2 regions of the Paenibacillus wynnii genome follow, and region 1 is predicted to be linked to the other one. Evidence: riboswitches for the same ligand, from Rfam matches in the RefSeq annotation. Region 1 holds a riboswitch; the other holds the start of a gene.

Evidence for each region. Region 1 has a riboswitch for cyclic di-GMP ahead of PWYN_RS08615 (transglutaminase-like domain-containing protein). Riboswitches for the same ligand answer to the same signal wherever they lie in the genome.
Region 2: another riboswitch for cyclic di-GMP. It lies ahead of PWYN_RS23400 (response regulator); the one in region 1 lies ahead of PWYN_RS08615 (transglutaminase-like domain-containing protein).

The regions. Positions count from the first base shown of each region.
Region 1 covers NZ_JQCR01000002.1:1,349,072-1,352,228, forward strand. Annotated here, with positions in the region: rRNA gene PWYN_RS08610 (16S ribosomal RNA) at 1-710, opposite strand, end outside; gene PWYN_RS08615 (transglutaminase-like domain-containing protein) at 1,189-1,998, opposite strand; cyclic di-GMP riboswitch class I at 2,012-2,092, opposite strand; cyclic di-GMP riboswitch class I at 2,157-2,237, opposite strand; gene PWYN_RS08620 (class D sortase) at 2,350-3,009, opposite strand; gene PWYN_RS08625 (GtrA family protein) at 3,045-3,157, opposite strand, start outside.
Region 2 covers NZ_JQCR01000003.1:1,702,070-1,705,226, reverse strand. Annotated here, with positions in the region: gene PWYN_RS23405 (diguanylate cyclase) at 1-960, shown strand, start outside; cyclic di-GMP riboswitch class I at 1,016-1,102, shown strand; gene PWYN_RS23400 (response regulator) at 1,205-1,579, shown strand; gene PWYN_RS23395 (PIG-L deacetylase family protein) at 1,593-2,348, opposite strand; gene PWYN_RS23390 (MFS transporter) at 2,351-3,157, opposite strand, start outside.

The sequences.
Region 1 (3,157 bases):
GCATTTCACCGCTACACGTGGAATTCCACTTTCCTCTTCTGTACTCAAGCCACCCAGTTTCCAGTGCGACCTCAGGTTGAGCCCAAGGTTTAAACACCAGACTTAAATAGCCGCCTGCGCGCGCTTTACGCCCAATAATTCCGGACAACGCTTGCCCCCTACGTATTACCGCGGCTGCTGGCACGTAGTTAGCCGGGGCTTTCTTCTCAGGTACCGTCACTCCGGTAGCAGTTACTCTACCGGACGTTCTTCCCTGGCAACAGAGCTTTACGATCCGAAAACCTTCATCACTCACGCGGCATTGCTCCGTCAGGCTTTCGCCCATTGCGGAAGATTCCCTACTGCTGCCTCCCGTAGGAGTCTGGGCCGTGTCTCAGTCCCAGTGTGGCCGTTCACCCTCTCAGGTCGGCTACGCATCGTCGCCTTGGTGAGCCGTTACCTCACCAACTAGCTAATGCGCCGCAGGCCCATCCCTCAGTGACAGATTGCTCCGTCTTTCATTCTCTCCTCAGGTGAGGAAAGAAATTATCCGGTATTAGCTACCGTTTCCGGTAGTTATCCCAGTCTAAGGGGCAGGTTGCCTACGTGTTACTCACCCGTCCGCCGCTAAATGATTTTGAAAGCAAGCTTTCAAAATCACTCCGCTCGACTTGCATGTATTAGGCATGCCGCCAGCGTTCGTCCTGAGCCAGGATCAAACTCTCCAAATTGTATTTAGAAAGAGCGATTGCTCATTTTTGAAACATCTGACGAGAATTAAAAAATTCTCTGATCATGGTCTTCAAGAAGTCCATGATTTTGGATTTTACTCTCGTAAAATCCCACTCACTCGTTGTTCAGTTTTCAAAGATCAAGTTCTCGTTGTCGGCGGTTAATGTCTCACCAGCAACTCTTATAATATATCATATCCAACCGTGTAATGCAAGCTCTTTTTTCAACTTCTTTTTCGAGCTCGGCATCAACATTTCTTGGCCGGAATAAGAATATATCATGTATAGAAATCAATTGCAAGCTTTTTTTGAATGACTTCTTTTTAGTTCATCATTCATTGGTGTAGGCAAATCTCTGATAACGCTTTCTTATAATAACTCAATACTAGCTCAAAAATCAACCATTACACAAAAATAAAAACAACCTGCTTAATAGTTAAGCAGGTTGTTCATTTATCACGTTTACTTTTAATTTGTATTAGTAGAATTTAGCCGAGGTATATTTGCTGGAGCTTTTGATTAATTCGGCTGTTTTCTTGTTCTTTATCAATCCAGCATCTACTGTTGTATCAACGGTTACCCATTTCCCATTCAGTAGAACTTCATTCCAAGCATGGTACTCACTAACATAACTCGTGTTGCCCATTACCAATTTGGCTGGAATGTCTACGCTACGTAGCATCGCAGCGAACAAGGAAGAGTAATCATAACAAATACCTTTTTTGTTCGTGATCGTATTATTAATATTAGGGATGTAATCCGTAGCAACATTGGCTGCCAATGTGTAGTCATACTGTACGTTCTTAACGATGTAGTTATAGATTGCTTTCACTTTGTCTTCATCTTTGGTCAGGCCTTGTGTCAGTTGTTGAGCTTTCTGGATGGCTTTATCTGAGGAATTCCATTTAATATTCTGAACAGAATTCAAATATACAACATTAGTATTGCTTAGAGATAAGTCAACTTCTTCAGAGTATATCACTCTGTACTTGTTGCCTGTTGTGTTCTCAAGAACTGACACCTTGTAAGAACCATTACCTTGTTGGAGGGGGAAAACTTCGGTTTGATTAGAGGATACCAGGTTATAAGTGTAGCTGCTATTATCCTTAGTAATCATTAGCTTGGTACGTTTATTCGACGGCACTTCATATTGTACTCCAATTACACCTTCAGCTAACTTTGACGTGTTCAACCAAGTGGTATCGGTAGTTGCTGCTTCTGCTGTAGTAACCTGTACTGAGGTAACTAACACGAATAGTGTCATTAACATGAAATAGAACTTCTTCATGGATAAAACTCCTTTCGGTAGCTGGCTGTCATCCTTTCGGGAAGACCCTTTAGCTTTGCGTCCCTACCTTTCGATAGGTTTGCCGTTATCGTTGTAGCTTTATCTACATCTACTAGAATCATAGGAGCGAGTAGATTAAAACAAAAAAAGCCTCTTTATTCGGTAGCTGGCTGCCATCCTTTCGGGAAGGCCCTTTAGCTTTGCGTCCCTATCTTTCGATAGGTTTGCCGTTATCGTGTTTAGCTTTATATCTATTATATTACCATGTTTTCGGTAATACTCAATAGACTGGTTGATAGAATCCTCTATTTTATAATTATATTTTACGATAATTCAAATTCTCTACATTATTCAGGGTAACTTGGCATGAATTATAAGACGGTGCGTCGGATTGACCAGCGGATCACAAGTAATAAGTGTAAGGATCGAGTCCTTGTTATTGCCCTTAAGAACAGAAACGTCCGTTGGCTCCACGATAGAAATATCATAAACTTCATAATTATAGTCTTGGTTCTTGGTCTTTACCGTAATAATGTCACCTATACCCACTTCATTTAATCTGTTGAACAATCTTCCTGTCTTTCTGGCTCTATGAGCAGCAATTGCTGAATTACCAATCTCACCTAGGGGTGTTGTTTCTTTCATATGTGCTGCTGCATGCTTCATATTCGCTTTCGTAGCTCCTTCAAGCACAGGAAGCTTCAGGTCTATCTTATTTATCTCGATGAGTGCAATCACATCTCCGCCAACCTCCTGCTGAGCCTGAGCAGAGTTGTCCCCTTCTGTCTGAGCTTGCTCGTCCAACGTGGATTCCTCAGCAAGCAGCTGAGTAACCTTAGCATATCTGCTTTGTAGCTCAGCATCATTAGAAGGAGTCTCACTATCTCTGTAACTCTGTTCCGCTTCATTTACCAGCCGATTCTGCTGCCAATCGTTAAACCACTCATTAGCTTTCGGATACAGTATGACCAAAATACCGCATAGTATCAGCAGGTAGGAAAACTTTCGCATAGAATGCACTCCTCTCTATTAATAAGATAAATATATCAAAAAACCCATTTTCGGCTGCCAAAAAAATTGATGACAACCGTTACAAAGGTGACCATAACCTTAGCCATTAATACTTGAACCCCGAATTTGTCAGTCAAAAGGTTCATTA
Region 2 (3,157 bases), on a different contig from region 1:
AACAACTTGCAGGACGGTATCTTTATTACTCAAGACAAAAAATGCAAATATGTAAATGCGGCTTTAGCCGATATGCTGGGGTATGAGATGGAAGAAATGATAGATCAGCCCTTCGAGAAGTTCATCAGTGAGCCGGAGAGGAAAAAAGTGATGCACTTTTACTCGAGAAGGTTTGATGGGAAGAACGCTCCCCAAGAATATGAAACAAGTCTTAGGTATAAGGACAATACCCGTGAGGTATATGTGATTCATAAAGTAACGATAATCAACTATATGGACAAGCCAGCCATTCAAGGGACGGTTAAAGATATAACCGAGCGAAAGAAGGCGGAAGAAGAACTTAGACGACATAAAGAGCATTTGGAAGAACTGGTAGTGGAACGGACTCAAGAGCTGGAGCTGAACAATGATGAGCTTAATAAATATATTCAATTAATTGAGAAAATCTCTATAACGGATGAATTAACAGGTCTGTACAATAGAAGATACTTCAATAAAATCTTTCAAGAGGAAGTAGATACAGCCGCCAGAAATAAAGACTATTTAACCTACATCATGCTCGATATCGACTATTTCAAAAAATATAATGATACGTATGGGCATTATGAAGGCGATAATATCCTGCGCAAGCTTGGGGAGAATATTAAAGAGTTCGCCGGAAGGGCCAACGGTTACGTATTTAGATTGGGAGGAGAAGAATTCGGTATAATTGTCTCCGGTTTTACTCCCCAGCAGTCTGGGCAATTTGCCGAGGGGATTAGAAGGAATGTCGAGGATTTACGAATAGAGCACGCGATGAGCTCCGAATACGGAATCATAACCGTTTCAATAGGTGTAGCGGTAGTCACATTGGAAGGTCTCCGTGAAGAGGATATCTACAAGCTCGGAGACGATGCCCTATATCAATCCAAGGCTAGGGGCAGAAATTGTGTTACGCTGTTGATTGACACTCTTTTATAATTGTACTTGAAAGAAATACTATAAATGGCTATTATATATTTAGGTCTTTTTAACTATATATCAAGGGCAAACCTATTGAAAGGTAGGGACGCAAAGCCATGGGTCTAAGGTTCCTACGAACTACGAAAGCCAGGTTGCAGGTTGAGAATTTTTTTGATTTGACCTTTTAAGGTCATTGAACCCTTCAACTGCTGAAGGGTTTTTTATTTTTACAAGCTTTTTTGAAGACTAGGAGGCTACTGAGATGAAAAAGGTTCTTATTGTGGATGATGCAGCATTTGTGCGGATGAGTTTGCAAGTATTATTAAGAAAAAACGGTTTTCAGGTAGTTGGTGAAGCGGGAGATGGACACACAGCTATTAAAAAATATGTCGAATGTCAACCTGATATTGTTACGATGGATATCACCATGCCGGAATGCTCAGGTATAGATGCTCTCAAGGGAATAATGGAAATTGACCCTAAAGCAAAAGTAGTTATGATTTCCAGTATGGGTCAAGAGAAATTAGTTCGGGAAGCCATGATAGCAGGTGCAAAATCTTTCATATTAAAACCGTATAGTGAGGAACGTGTAGTTAAGACACTTCAACAAATTGCTGATATGGGTGTTTTTGTTTAGCTATTTTGTTCCCTTAGATATGAATAGCATCTACGAAGCAATGTAAATGGACAGGAGAGAGTACCTTAAGACCTTCGCCTATTTCAAAATCCTTCCCTTCTGCAAGCTGTCTGCCTTTCTCTTTGAAATAGATACGGTATAATGCCAGGATCTCGTCGTTAAATTGACTGCGGTGCAGTTCTATAGCTTTGAATTTCTTCTCAAAGGCATCTGTCGTATCTATTATTAGATTTGGGTTGGCCGTGAAATAAAAACCGATAGCCGATACTTGCCAAGGGTGGGTAAGGGTGCCTTTAGGATATCGGGCAAGACCTGAAGAGAGGAAGGCATGCGCAACCGCTTTTCCCGTAATAATATGATCATAGTGCGCTTCATAAGTAAGCCAAGGGTCGGGGCAGAATATGGCTTCTGGTTTCACCGTTCGAATAATCTCGGCAATTTCTCCAGCTAAACGAGGAATGTTCTCTAAAGTACCATCACCGTAATGTAAAGAATGGAAGACCGAGGCTCCAAGGAAACGTCCGGCTTCCTCCAATTCTTTAGTGCGGATCTCGGCGACTTCTTCATGGGTTAGACGCTCATCCATGGAACCCAGATCACCGTTGGTCACCGTTAAGTAATGAATTTCGCAGCCTTTGTCAGCATAAGTAGAAATAATTCCACCCATTCCAATTTCGTTATCATCCGGGTGAGGCTGTACGCACAATATTCTTTTATAATTATGGATGTCAGGAGGGGCCATCAGGGTATTCAAGCTAGATATGTCCAATTCTACACACTCCTTCTATGAGTCTCGAGTTCAATCAACATCTGATTTCTCTGACTATTGCTTAAGGTATAAAAAAGTATTGGAATGATAGCAATCACAAAACACAATGCCGGTAAAACAAACATCACAAAACTTAAACCCTGTTGAAGATTGGCGGTAGCAGGTTGGTTCTCAATATAATTCAACAATCCCAGGCTCGCACCAATGATCAACTTCGAAACAGCCCCGCTAAATTTAGTGATAAAGGTATGCGTTGAGAATACAATCCCCTCGCCTCGGAAGCCCAGCTTCCATTCGGAATAATCAATAGTGTCTAACAGCATGGAGGTACTTACAATTGTGGTCACTCCTGAAAAAAAGAAGCTGACGGCGAATAATACAAGCGTAAATGTTATATTGCCGTCTCCTTTAAAGTAAGGAACCAAACAGGATAGGCTGCCTAATATGCAAGAAATAATAAATACTCTCTTATGTGAAAATACACGGAGTAGCTTTGGTGTCACGATCATCCCCAGCAACATTCCTACAACTAGACTCATTCCCAACTGACTAATATAGCTCGAATCGCCCCAAACATAAACCACATAATATAGTTGAATGCTCTGTCTTATCCCGATAACCAAATTGACGATCAAAAGGGCTGACAACAAAGTTAACAAAGGTTTATTCTTGTATATAGTTTGCAGATTTCTACGAAAGGGGATTTGTTCCGCAGGAGGGGCTACCCTCTCTTTGGTATGGAAGCCTGCCAGAAATATGGAGATAGCTGCGATTACGGCAATAATCATTGCGGAGTACAAATAGGCATG